DNA from 2 places in the Nitrospirillum guaranorum genome. Region 2 is predicted to be linked to the other one. Evidence: predicted binding sites of a transcription regulator. Region 2 holds the regulator's gene; the other holds the start of a gene.

Region 1 (7,009 bases), 580 kb from region 2:
GCCGGCACCATGCGACACGACGATGGACAGGGTCAGGCGCAGGCTGTCGCGCAGGGACATGCGACCGCCATACAGGGCGTTGGCCTCGATGGGGTCGACGGTGTCGCGGGCGCGGCGGAACAGCAGGCCCAGGCCCGCCAGCAGGGCGCCGCCCACCACGGGTGCCGCCAGCGCCAGGCTGGACGGGATGAACAGCGCGCTGCTGATGTGATCGCCGAACGGCACCTTGAAGGCCAGGCTGTGCAGCGCCAGGACCAGGGCGTGCAGCCCCGCCACCGCCAGGCCCACGCCGATGCCCACCGGCACGCTGAGCAAGGCCAGCGACAGTTCGGAGGAGCGCAGGCCCTTGGGCGTCAGGGCGTGGGTCAGGGCCCGCCAGACCACCGGCAGGCGGCGGCCGGCGCGCCGGCGCGGGCCACCTTGTTGCGGTCCGTGGGTGGAGCCCAGGGCGCCCGCGGCCGTCCCATCCGCCCCCGCCTCCGGTGCGGACTCCGGGCCGGAGGGCGCGGCCGGTGTCTGCGGGGAAGGCGGGAAGGTATCCATGGTATCGGGGAAATGGGGCCGCGTCCGGTCAGGACAAGGGTGATAGCAGGGGACCGGCCCGATATGGACGATAAAAGCGGCGCTTCTATGGAAAAGGGCGGCCATCCCCCAGGACGCCGCCCCTCAATCCCGCATCATGGCCCGCCGCCGGATCAGCCGAAGCGGCCCGTGATGTACTGCTCGGTCTTCTCTTCCTTGGGCGCGGTGAAGATGGTGTCGGTGGCGCCGTATTCCACCAGCTCGCCCAGGTACATGAAGGCAGTGAAGTCGGAGACGCGGGCCGCCTGCTGCATGTTGTGCGTGACGATGGCGATGCAGTAGTCGGGCTTCAGCTCATCCACCAACTCCTCGATCTTGGAGGTGGAGATGGGGTCCAGCGCCGAGGTCGGCTCGTCCAGCAGCAGCACGGCCGGGCGCACGGCCACGGCGCGGGCGATGCACAGGCGCTGCTGCTGGCCGCCGGACAGCGACAGGCCGCTCTGGCGCAGCTTGTCCTTGACCTCGGTCCACAGCGCGGTCTTGCGCAGGGCCTCTTCCACGCGCACGTCCATGTCGGCGCGGCTCAGCTTCTCATACAGCCGAATGCCGTAGGCGACGTTGTCGTAAATCGACATGGGGAAGGGCGTCGGCTTCTGGAACACCATGCCGACGCGGGCGCGCAGCAGGTTCAGGTCCTGCTTGGGCGACAGCAGGTTCTCGCCGTCCAGCAGCACCTCGCCCTCGGCCCGCTGGTTGGGGTAGAGGTCGTAGATGCGGTTCAGGATGCGCAGCAGCGTGGACTTGCCGCAGCCGGACGGGCCGATGAAGGCCGTCACCCGCTTGTCGAACAGCGGCAGGTTGATGTTACGCAGGGCGTGGAAGCCGCCGTAGTAGAAGTTCAGGTTGCGGACACTGATCTTCTCGCGCATGTCGCCATCGGTGGCGAGGGCCGCCTGGGACTGTTCCGCCGTCATGGAAAGCGCGGTCATGGGGATCACTGGCCTTTCTTGGTGCCGATGGAAGCGAGCATGCGGGCGCCGATGTTGAGCGCGAGGATGGCGACCGTGATGATGAGCGAACCGCCCCAAGCCAGCCGCTGCCAGTCCTCATAGGGGCTGAGCGCGAACTGGAAGATGGTGACCGGCAGGTTCGCCATGGGAGCGTTCATGTTGACGCTCCAGAACTGGTTGTTCAGCGCGGTGAACAGCAGGGGCGCCGTCTCGCCGCTGATGCGGGCCACGGCCAGCAGGATGCCGGTCATGATGCCGCTGCGGGCGGCGCGGTAGGTCACCTGCACGATGACCTTCCAGCGCGGCGCGCCCAGGGCGGCGGCGGCCTCGCGCAGGGAGCCGGGGACCAGGTTCAGCATGTCCTCGGTCGTGCGCACCACCACGGGGATGACCAGCACGGCCAGCGAGATGGAGCCCGCCCAGGCGGAGAAGTGGCCCATGGGGACCACGACGATGGTGTAGATGAACAGGCCGACGATGATGGAGGGCGCCGACAGCAGGATGTCGTTGATGAAGCGCGTCACCTCGGCCAGCTTCGTGCCCTTGCCGTATTCGGCCATGTAGGTGCCGGCCATGATGCCGATGGGCGTGCCGATCACCATGCCCAGCACCGTCATGACGATGCTGCCGAAGATGGCGTTCAGCAGGCCGCCGGCGCTGCCGGGCGGCGGCGTCATCTGGGTGAACATGCCGACGCTGATGGCGCTGAGGCCGTTGATCAGCAGGACCGCCAGGATCCAGACCAGCCACAGCAGGCCGAAGACGGCGGCGCCCACGGCCAGGCCCATGGTGATGGTGTTGCCAACCTTGCGGCGCCTGTAGCGGCCCATCGCGAAGTTGGTGCCGGGGGGGAGGTGTCGGTGATGGCCATGGATCAGGTCCCCGCCTTGCGGTTCATGCGCACCAGCATCAGCTTGGCCAGCGACAGCACGATGAAGGTGATCACGAAGAGCACCAGGCCCAGCGCGATCAGGGAGGAGGTGTAGGTGTCGCCCACCGCCTCGGTGAACTCGTTGGCGATGGCGGCCGAGATGGTGGTGCCCGGCGCCAGCAGCGAGGACGCGATGTGGTGCGAGTTGCCGATGACGAAGGTCACGGCCATGGTCTCACCCAGCGCGCGGCCCAGGCCCAGCATGACGCCGCCCACCAGGCCCACACGGGTGTATGGGATGGTGATGTCGCGCACCACCTCCCACGTCGTGGCGCCCAGGCCGTAGGCGCTCTCGCGCAACATGGCGGGCATGGTCTCGAACACGTCGCGGGTGATGGAGGTGATGAAGGGCAGGATCATGATGGCCAGGATCAGGCCGGCCGTCAGCACGCCGATGCCGTAGGGCGGACCCTTGAACCAGGCGCCGATGCCCGGGATGGTGCCCAGCGTGTTGATCAGGAAGGGCTGCACGGTCCGCTGCAGGAAGGGCGCGAACACGAACAGGCCCCAGATGCCGTAGATGATGCTGGGGATGCCGGCCAGCAGTTCCACCGCGATGCCGATGGGCCGCTTGGCCCAGGCGGGGCACAGCTCGGTCAGGAAGATGGCGATGCCGAAGCTGACGGGCACGCCCACCAGCATGGCGATGGCCGAGGTGACCAGCGTGCCGTAGATGGGCGCCAGGGCGCCGAACTTCTCCGTCACCGGATTCCAGATCTCGGTCGTGACGAAGCCGAAGCCGAAGGCCTTCAGGGCCGGCAACGCGCCATGAATGAGCGAGATGATGACACCACCCAGGAGCGTCAGCACCAGGAGGGCGAAGAATAGGGTGGCGCCGCGAAACAGAAGGTCGTTGCGGCGCTGCGTGCGCGCCCGCGGACTTTCCGCGCTGATGTCCGATGCCTTTACCGCCATGTCCACCAAAGCACCCCTCCGGCCGTAGGCCCTGCGATAACCTGAAACGCGATGACCTAAAAAACCCGGATGTTCATCAAGGAAGCCGACAAAGAGGGAGAGGAGCCGTAGGCGACCCCTCTCCCAACCTTCGTCCCCGGGGCCGAAGCCCCGCGGGCGCTTCCTTTTACCCGAGGACTCTTACTTCGACCAGACGGGCTTGCCGTCGGCGGTCTTGACCGTGGCCCAGGACTTCTGGACCTGGGCGACCACGGCGGCCGGCATCGGGACGTAGTCCAGCTGCTCGGCGGCGGCCTGGCCGTTGTTGTAGGCCCAGTCGAAGAACTTCAGGGCCTCGGCGACGGCGGCACCGTCCTGCGGCTGGCTGTAGACCAGGATGAAGCTGGCGCCGGTGATCGGCCAGCTGTCGGCACCCGGCTGGTCGACCAGCACCAGGTAGAAGCCCGGGGCGTTGGCCCAGTCGGCGCCGGCGGCGGCGGCCTGGAAGGCCTTGATCTCCGGGCTGACGACCTTGCCGTCGTGGTTCTTCAGCTTGGTGAAGGTCAGGCTGTTCTGCTTGGCGTAGGCGTACTCGACGTAGCCGATGGCGCCGTCGGTCAGCTTCACCATGTTGGCGACGCCTTCATTGCCCTTGGCGCCCAGGCCGGCGGCCCACTGCACCGAGGTGTTGGCGCCGACGCGCTCGGCGAATTCCTTGTCTTCCTTGGACAGGTAGGTGGTCCACAGGAAGTTCGTGCCCGACCCGTCGGAACGGTACACCGGGACGATGGAGGTGTTCGGCAGGTTCAGGCCGGGGTTCTGCGCCTTGATGGCCGGGTCGTTCCAAGAGGCGATCTGGCCCAGGTAGATCTTGGCGATGGTCGGGCCGTCCAGCTGGATCTGGCCGGGGGCGATGCCCTTCACGTTCACGACCGGGACGACGCCGCCCATGATCATCGGGAACTGCTGCAGGCCGGCTTCCTTCAGCTCTTCAGCCTTCAGGGGCATGTCGGAGGCGCCGAACGTGACCGTCTTCGCCTTGATCTGCTTGATGCCGCCGCCGGAACCGATGGACTGGTAGTTCAGGCCCACGCCGGTCTTGGCCTTATAGGCCTCGGCCCACTTGGCGTAGATGGGGTACGGGAAGGTGGCGCCGGCGCCGCTGATGTCGGCAGCCTGGGCGGCGCCCACCATCACCACCGCGGCCGCGGCGGCAACCATGCCCTTCAGCAGGTTCTTCGGTTGAAAGTTCACGGGATTCCCCCACGGGTTGGAACGTCTTAGTCGACCGTCTCGGGGCCCCGGCCGGTCCGCCCAGGGGTATGCCCCCGCGACCGCTTCCTGATCCCGTCTCGACGGGCGGACCCTAGATTCCGGGTCCTGAACCTTTGGTGACGACTCTGTTACAGTTTTGTGAAACCGTGGGCGTTTTGTCGCAGCCCGCCCCCTCGTTCACGCCCCGTACCGGCCGGCGGCGCTGGCGCGCCGCGGCAACACAAGCCACAACCCGGCGGTTCCCCTGAGTCAACGCTGATTCTCAATTTCTTTTCAAGAGTCGGCGGATGCGCGGCCCGCCGCCGTTTTTTCTCCGCCATGGCGGCACGCCGACGGTCGCCATAAGCAGGCCCCAGGGTGCGCCCTATTCACAACACTATAGATGCAGTCGATCGGCCCGCCCTCTTTTTCACCGGGCGCCGCCCCTGTCCGAACTCTACTGCCGTAGTCCCCAATTTGTTGCCCCGCCTTACTTTAAGCCCCCTAAAACGCCCGACTCGAAACTGTTGCATCGGCGCCACAGCCAGACCCTTTCATAAATCTGTCAACCTTTAGCAGTCTCGCTGTCATGCTATATTGCTACCGAGCGCTTCGTTAGGGCCGCAGCCCAAACGCTCCAAACGCGTGACGTCGGCCCCGAAACCCCGGGATTGGGCGGCATGCCGTAGACCGGATGATGGGAGAATCTAGGAATGAACCTGAAGACCGTGTTGCTCGCTAGCACGGTGCTGGGCGTGGCTTTCGCCGCCGCCGGCGCCTCCGCTGCTGAGACCAAGAAGTCGAACGCCGCCTCCGCCACTGCCGCCGCCGCCGCCACCCCGCTGGCCACCCAGGCGCAGATCGACGCCCTGAACAAGCAGATCCAGGCGCTGCAGGCGCAGTTGCAGGCGATTTCGGCCCAGACCGACGCCGCCAACAAGGCGGCCGCTGAGTCCAAGGCCGCCGCCGAGAAGGCCGCCACCTCGGCCACCGCCGCCACGGCGAACCTGCCCAGCATCACCTTCCCCAACGGCGTGCCCACCTTCACGTCCGCGGACAAGGCGTTCAGCTTCCAGCCCGTCGGCCGCATCCACCTGGATTACGGCTATAACTTCCAGGATGCCAAGAACCCCGACAACCGGGCCAACAAGGACATCACCGACGGTTTCAACTTCCGTCGCGCCTACATCGGCTTCGCCGGCAAGGCCTTCAACGACTTCACCTACAACGTGACGGCCGACTTCCCCGGCCGCTTCAACCAGTCCGGCCGCCTGCAGACCGCGCAGCTGACCTACACCGGCTACAAGGGCTGGCTGATCGACGTCGGCGCCATGCAGCCGGCCATCACCTTTGAAGACAGCATCAGCTCGAACGACATCGGCCTGCTGGAACGTCCCGGCATCACCAACGTCGTCACCGGCCTGATCGCCAGCGAAGGCCGCCTGTCGGCCGGCGTGCGCACCTTCGGCGACAACTACTTCGCCGACGTGTACCTGACGGGCGCCAACGTCAACACCAGCCCGTTCGGCAGCACCACCGTGCTGACCAGCACCAGTGGCGCGACCGCCTCGGTCACCTCCAGCGCCGTGACCGGCGTCGCCGACGACCAGAAGGCCGCGTTCGCCCGCGCCGCGTTCCGTCCGATCAACGATGAGCACACCATCGTCCACATCGGTGGCGACGTCGGCTACATGTACGCCCCGCCGCAGACCAACGGCGTGAACGCCGCCGGTTCGCACGTGCTGGCCCTGTCGGAACGTCCGGAAAACCGCTACGGCGGCCTGGGCGCCATCCTGAACACCGGCAACATCAACGCCGACAGCGTCGCGATCTACGGCGGCGAACTGGCCGCCCGCTACGACAGCTTCTGGGCCCAGGGCGAAGGCTACCAGATCGACGTGAAGCGCCGTAAGGACCTGTCCACGGCCACCAACGACCCGAGCTTCTTCGGCTACTACGCCGAAGCGGGCTGGGTCCTGACCGGCCAGAAGCGCAACTACGTCGCCAACCAGGGCGCCTTCAGCTCCCCGACGGTGGACAAGCCCCTGAACCCCGGTGCCGGCCAGTGGGGCACCTGGGAAGCCGTGGCACGCTACAGCTTCCTGAACCTGAACTCCGACACCTGGGCCACCAACACCGCCAACCGCGTGCGCGGCGGCCAGCAGGAAGTGTGGACCCTGGGCCTGAATTGGTACATGACCAGCAACGTCCGCTTCATGCTGGACTACCAGTTCATCGACCTGAAGAAGTACTCTTCCGCCACCAACAACACCCAGGTGGGCGACAACTGGCAGTCCCTGGGCGGCCGCGTCCAGTTCACCTTCTAAGGTGGCCTCCCTTCGGGGAAGACATCTGTTCCAAGGAAACCCCGCCGGTTCGCCGGCGGGGTTTTTCTTTG
Region 2 (7,009 bases):
GCCTATTCCGGCCGGCGCCTGCGTTATGGTCCGGAATACATCATCCCCGTGCCCTTCGATCCGCGCCTGATCGTGAAGGTGCCGGCGGCCGTGGCCCAGGCCGCCATGGACACCGGGGTGGCCAAGCGCCCCATCACGGACATGGAGGCCTATGGCCGGGCCCTGCGCCTGCGCCTGGACCCCACGGCCGACAGCCTGCAGCAGATCTTCGACAAGGTGAAGGCCAACCCCCGCCGCGTCGTCTTCGCCGAGGGCGAGGAGGAACGGACCATCCGCGCCGCCCTGGCCTTCCGCTCCGCCGGCTACGGCACGCCCATCCTGATTGGCCGTGAGAAGGTGGTGGCGGACCAGATGGCCGCCCTGGGCTTGCCCCAGGGCAGCGCCCCGCTGGAGGTGCGCAACGCCCGCCTGTACCAGTCCACGGAAAACCAGCGCTATACCGACTTCCTGTACGCGCGCCTGCAGCGCAAGGGTATGCTGCACCGGGACTGCCAGCGCCTCGTGAACCAGCACCGCAACGTCTTCGCCGCCTGCATGGTGGCGCTGGGCGACGCCGACGCGGTGGTCACGGGCCTGACCCGCGACTTTTTCACCTCGTATGAGGAGATCGGCCACGTCATCGACCCGCGCGAGGGCGCGCCGGCCTTCGGCCTGTCGGTGCTGGCGCTGCGCAAGCAGACGGTGTTCATCGCCGACACCACGGTGCATGAGCGCCCGACCGCCCCGCAGCTGGTCTGCATCGCCGAAGGGGCGGCCCGCATGGCCCGCCAGATGGGGCACGAGCCGCGCGTGGCCTTTCTGTCCTTCTCCAACTTCGGCCAGCCGATGCGGGAGCGGGCGCAGCATGTGCGGGACGCCGTGGCCCTGATGGACCAGCGCGGCGCCGATTTCGAGTATGAGGGCGAGATGTCGGTGGACGTGGCCCTGGACCACGACCTGATGAAGCGCCTGTACCCGTTCAGCCGCCTGTCCGGCCCGGCCAACGTGCTGATCATGCCGGCGCTGCACACCGCCAACATCGGCGCCAAGCTGCTGCAGAAGATGGGCGGCGGCACCCTGATCGGCCCGCTGCTGATCAACCTGGAGAAGCCGGCGCAGATCGTGCAGATGGGCGCCACGTCCAACGAACTGCTGACCGCCGCCGTCATGGCGGCCCACGACAGCCTTTATACCGTCGGCTGACATCCCGGGGCGGACGCGGAAAAGCGTATCCAGTATCCGCCCGCCGCCGGTCATGGCCGGCGGCGGGGTTCAAGTAAAAACGGGCCGCGGCCGGCGGGGGCATCCCCATAGGTCGCGGCCTTTTCTTATGAAGCGGGATTGGTCCGCCGCCTGTCCCGGGATTAAACTTCCATGACGTGGGTTCCGGGCGCCATTCCTGCGCTATGTTCGGTGCAATGAACGGGAAGGCGCACTTTTGACCTGGCCTGTTTTGGCCGAGTCGCGGGAACCAGCATGGGTGGGTTTGGGAGATGAGTCGTTTGGAAACGCGTCCAGATCGTTTTGTCGCCATCGCCGTGCTGATGCTGGCGCCGACGGCGGCGTTGCTGGGCGCGCTGGTGATCGCCGGACGGCTCAACATCCTGCTGGCGCTGGCGGCGTTCGCCCTGGTGGCCGCCGTGACCGCCGTGGCCCGCCATCTGGTGTTGCGCGACAGCCGGCTGATCGCCGCCTATCTGGACCAGGTGCGGGACCGCCGCACGTTCCTGCCCCCGCCCCAGGCCCGCACCCTGACCGGCGCCGCCCTGCTGGAGGACATCGCCCAGCTGCACCAGAACTGGCTGCGCCACCGCGATGAGATCGAGCACCGCCTGGCCGCCGACGAGGCGGTGGTGGAGGCCCTGCACGACCCGCTGATGCTGGTGGACGACAAGCGCAAGGTGAGCCGCGCCAACAGCGCCGCCCGCGCCCTGTTCGGCGACCGCATGCTGAGCCGTGACCTCGCGGTCAGCGTGCGCAACCCCGACGTCCTGGCGGCGGTGGACGCCGTGCTGGCCGGCGGCGACAGCCGGCGGGTGGAATTCACCCTGCCCCTGCCGGTGGAGCGCGTGCTGGAGGTGCGGGTGACGCCCTTCCGCCCGGCGGCGGAGGACGGCGCGCCGCAGCACGAGATCACCGCCATCGTCACCCTGCACGACATCACCGCCATCAAGCGGTCGGAACAGATGCGCGCCGACTTCGTGGCCAATGCCAGCCATGAGCTGCGCACGCCGCTGTCCACCCTGGTGGGCTTCATCGAGACCTTGCGCGGCCCCGCCCGCGACGACGCCGACGCCCGCGACCGCTTCCTGGCCATCATGCAGGAGCAGGCCGGCCGCATGTCGCGCCTGGTCATGGACCTCTTGTCCCTGTCGCGCATCGAGCTTGACGAGCACACCCACCCCACGGGGGAGGCCAACGTCGCCCAACTGGTGCAGAGCGTGGTCGCCATGCTGGAGCTGAAGGCGGCGGCGCGCAAGATCACCATCCGTGTCCAGGGCGGCGAGGACCTGCCGCGCGTGCAGGGCGATGAGGATCAGTTGGCCCAGGTGTTCCAGAACCTGATCGACAACGCCATCAAGTACGGGCGCGAGCAGACCGACGTGGTGGTGTCGCTGGAACGGGCGGAGGCGCCGCCGGCGCCGGGTGCCACCGGCATCCGCGCCCGCCAGGCGCCGCAGAAGGTGGCCGGCATCAAGGTGTCGGTGACCGACAAGGGCGAGGGCATCGCCCGCACCCATCTGCCCCGCCTGACCGAGCGCTTCTACCGCGTGGACGCCGCCCGCAGCCGCGCCCTGGGCGGCACCGGCCTGGGCCTGGCCATCGTGAAGCATATCGTGAACCGCCACCGCGGCCGGCTGACCATCGACAGCGAGGTGGGCAAGGGCAGCACCTTCACCGTGCACCTGCCCGGTGTGGAGAAAACGGGGAGAAGGCGGAAAAGCCCGTACCCCAATCTGCCCAGAATCTGTCACAGGAAAGCGGCCGGGGCGCCGCATGACGGCGGGGCCGCGCCGGTCAGGCCCGTGGTGGCGCTACGCCCGTATGAGATAAGCCACTGAGGTAACGTGCCTTTCGAGGAACGGCGCGCCCGGACGCACCGTCATAAAACTGTCGCTTATCTGTAGCAATTCCATAGCGACCTGTCGTTATGGTCCACCCTGCCCGACCGGCGACGTGTCCCGCCGGCCGCCGTTTTTCATGCCCCGGCCAGGACCGCCGGGGGTGGGGTGGTAAGAGAATGCCGGCCGAGCATACGGTTAAGTCGTTCGAGCAGCAGCTGCAGCGCCTGTCCAACCTGATCACCCAGATGGGTGGCGTGGCCGAGGCCCAGGTGGATGGCGCCGTCCAGGCGGTGGTGCGCCGCGACGTGGATCTGGCCGCCCGGGTGATGCAGGCCGACCACCAGCTGGACGACTATGAACGGGGCATCGAGCAGGAGGCCGTGCGCATGCTGGCCCTGCGCCAGCCCGTGGGCAGCGATCTGCGCGAAATCCTGGCCGCCTTGAAGATTTCCGCCGACCTGGAACGCACCGGCGACTATGCCGCCAACATCGCCAAGCGCAGCATGGCGCTGGCCAAGCTGCCCGCCGTGCGGCCCGTCAGCGCCATCCCGCGCATGGGCAAGCTGGTGGAAAGCATGCTGAAGGACGTGCTGGACGCCTATATCGACCGCGACGTGGGCAAGGCCATCGACGCCTGGAACCGGGATGAGGAGCTGGACGACCTGTACACCAGCCTGTTCCGCGAGGTGCTGACCTACATGATGGAAGACCCGCGCAACATCACCCCTTGCACCCACCTGCTGTTCATCGCCAAGAATCTGGAGCGGGCGGGCGACCACGCCACCAACATCGCGGAAACCATTCATTTCCTGGTGCTGGGCCAGACGCTGACCTCCGACCGGCCCAAGCATGACCAGTCCAGCTTCCTCGTCGGCCCCTCGGCCGATGTTGACCTGCATGGCAGCGGCCTGCACGGCGCCGACGCCGTGGACGATTTGTGAGCCCTTTCCCCGGCCCCCTGCACGCCCGGGCCTGTAAACGATTAGAGTCGCCACCGCTTACCCCGACCCGGGACAGCCAGTTTTAGGGACACCCCATGAACGCCTCGTTGAAGCCCTTGGTTCTGATCGTCGAGGATGAAGCCGACCTCGTCACGCTGCTGAGCTACAACCTGGAGAAGGAAGGCTTCCGGGTGCTGACCGCCGGCGACGGCGAGGAAGCCCTGTTGCTGGCCGACGAGCAGGCGCCGCACCTGGTGCTGCTGGACTGGATGCTGCCGCTGATGAGCGGGCTGGAGGTCTGCCGCCAGATGCGCCGCAACCCCAAGACCCGCGAAATCCCCATCATCATGCTGACCGCCCGGGGCGAGGAGGCGGACAAGGTGCGCGGCCTGAACTCCGGCGCCGACGACTATATCTCCAAGCCCTTCAGCCCGACCGAGCTGGTGGCCCGCATCCGCGCCGTGCTGCGCCGGGCGGTGCCCTCGCTGGCCGAGGAACTGCTGCGCTACGGCGACATCAGCATGGACCTGGCGGCCCACCGCGTGCGCCGTAACAGCCGCGACATCCACCTGGGGCCCACCGAGTTCCGCCTGCTGCGCCACTTCATGCAGCACCCGGGCCGCGTGTTCTCGCGTGAGCAGCTGCTGGACATCGTCTGGGGCCATGACGTCTATGTCGAACCCCGCACCGTCGACGTGCACATCCGCCGCCTGCGCAAGGCCCTGAACGAGGACACCGAACTGGACATGATCCGCACGGTGCGCTCGGCCGGCTATGCCCTGGACATGAAGTCGGCTTGAGTATTTGAGGGTGCCCTCAGGCGGCGGGCGCGGGCATCCGCCCGCTTGCCTTCCTCACTTTCCAGTCCGCTGCGCTCCCCGGAAAGTTCCGGCGAACGCGGTCGCGTCCTACAGCGGCACGAGTTTGCTCGTGCCGCTGGTATGAAGCGCCTAACCTCTCAAAACACGTCCGCGAATAAAGCGGCGGCGCCCACTTCCGAGAGGTGGATGGCGCGGGCCGCGCGGGTGCGCATCTCCGCCTCGTACTCCCGTGCCGCCGCCGTGACGGAGGGGACGCGGGACAGGCTGGCCGCCAGCACGGCGGCGTCGCGCAGGGTGACGTTGGCGCCCAGTCCGCCGGCGGGGCTCATGGCGTGGATGGCGTCGCCCAGGAAGGTGATTGGCCCCGGTGTCCAGCAGGGCCAGGTGCGGGCCAGCCGCGCGCTGCGTACCGGCAGCAGCGCCATCTCCCCGGGATCGGCATGCCGGAACAGGCCCCGCAGCTGGGGATGCCAGTCACGCGCCAGATGGTCCGCCACCGCCGCCGGCGCGGCACCCGGGAAGCGCCCCGTCATCCGGGTCCTGGGGCCGATCAGCGCCCAGTACAGATAGTCGTCCACGGGGCTGAGCCCGCCCCGGTCACCCTCCGTGGGGTCGAACAGCATGGGCTCGATGATGCCGGCATAACCGTCAGCGAAGACCACGCTGGTGCCGGCGCACAGGTCGTCACCCACCGCCGCCCGCACCGGGGCCGTCAAAGGGGTACGGCCGTAGAGGCACACCGCGCCAACGTCCAACGGCTCCGCCTGGGGCAACAATTGGCGGCGGACGGCGGAGTTGACCCCATCGGCCGCCACCACCAGGTCGGCGCGCACCGACGTGCCGTCGGCGAAGGCGACATGGGCCCGGCCATCGGCACCCACGGCCAGCGCCTGGAAGGCCGCGCCGAAGCGCACCCGGTCCGCGACGCCCATCAGCAGGATTTCCCGCAGGGTCTGGCGGTGGGCGCACAGGTCGCCGGCCGTCTCCCGGCTCGGGGCGCCATCGTCAGCCGCGCTCCATACCGCTGGCGCCCGGCCCGTCACCGGCGCCAGCCGGCCATCCAGGAAGCGGGTGCGCGGGGCGGGTACGGCGCAGGTGCGCCGGAACAGGTCATACAGGTTGGGGGGCAGGCAGCGGGACAGGGCATCGGCGCCGTCCGCGTCGATGCGCAGGCGATAACCCTGGGACCGGCTGTCCAAGGCCGCATCCCGCTCATACACAACGCAGTCGATACCCGCGCGCGTCAACGCCTGCGCCAGGCACAGGCCGCCCAGGCCCGCGCCGATGATCGCCACCCGCGTCCCGTCCATGTCTCTCACCATCGTCACTGGAACTTTGCAGTGGGGATTCGATACCGCGGAACGGGGTATGCTTGATAACGACAGTCGGACGAAAAATAATGCGAAACGGCCAAACCGTTCGCCGGCCGCCAGCCCCGCCGAGGAAATCCATGCGCCCCGCCGCCAATGACACCACCCGCCTGACCAAGGAAGCCTTCCTGGAGATGTGCGAGCGGGCGGATGGCCCGCCCGTTCTGACCTTCTGGGGCAGCCATTCGGCGGAGGACCGGACCCGCATGGGCACGCGGGAGATCGACTGGCACGCCCATCGGCGCGGCCAGCTGTTCTGCATCGCCAACGGCCTGGTCCATATCCGCACCGCCCATGGGTCCTGGATGCTGCCGCCGCAGCGGGCAGGGTGGATGCCACCCGGCATGATGCACAAGGTGACCATCAGCGGCGTGCTGGATGGCTGGGGCATGATGCTGACGCCGGAGGCCAGCGCCGGCCTGCCCGACCGTCCCAGCGTCATGGGCATCAGCGATTTGCTGCGGTCCCTGGTGCGGCGGGTCGCGGAATGGCCGCTGGAGGCGGCGTTGGCGCCGGAGCAGGAGCGGCTGCTGGCCGTGCTGCTGGATGAGGTCCGCCTGGCCCCACGCGAACCGCTGCACCTGCCCATGCCCACCGACCCCCGCCTGTTGCGCCTAGCCCTGCGCCTGCTGGAGGCGCCGGACGACGACCGCACGCTGGACGTGCTGGCGCGCGAGGCCGGCCTGTCGGAACGCACCGCCCGCCGCCTGTTCACGGCGGAAACCGGCCTGAGCGTGACCCAGTGGCGCCAGCAGGCCCGCCTGACCCAGGCCCTGGAACGCCTGGCGAGGGGGGAGCCGGTGGCGGAGGTGGCGGACGCGCTGGGCTATGCC

The links. Region 2 encodes PhoB, which activates phosphate uptake and scavenging genes when phosphate is short. Its sites were predicted from a motif close to TNTCATAAAACTGTCA; they were not measured.
Region 1: the regulator PhoB is predicted to act here: its motif matches at 4,761-4,776, upstream of pstS (phosphate ABC transporter substrate-binding protein PstS).

What each region holds. Positions count from the first base shown of each region.
Region 1 is NZ_JAYEES010000003.1:981,228-988,236, reverse strand. Features, by position in the region: gene UAJ10_RS13410 (chloride channel protein) at 1-543, opposite strand, end outside; gene pstB (phosphate ABC transporter ATP-binding protein PstB) at 696-1,511, opposite strand; gene pstA (phosphate ABC transporter permease PstA) at 1,517-2,362, opposite strand; gene pstC (phosphate ABC transporter permease subunit PstC) at 2,407-3,378, opposite strand; gene pstS (phosphate ABC transporter substrate-binding protein PstS) at 3,559-4,611, opposite strand; gene UAJ10_RS13385 (OprO/OprP family phosphate-selective porin) at 5,325-6,938, shown strand.
Region 2 is NZ_JAYEES010000003.1:398,492-405,500, reverse strand. Features, by position in the region: gene UAJ10_RS10695 (NADP-dependent malic enzyme) at 1-1,182, shown strand, start outside; partial or broken gene UAJ10_RS10690 (ATP-binding protein) at 1,473-2,891, shown strand; gene phoU (phosphate signaling complex protein PhoU) at 3,221-3,985, shown strand; gene phoB (phosphate regulon transcriptional regulator PhoB) at 4,081-4,785, shown strand; gene UAJ10_RS10675 (FAD-dependent oxidoreductase) at 4,944-6,116, opposite strand; gene UAJ10_RS10670 (AraC family transcriptional regulator) at 6,257-7,009, shown strand, end outside.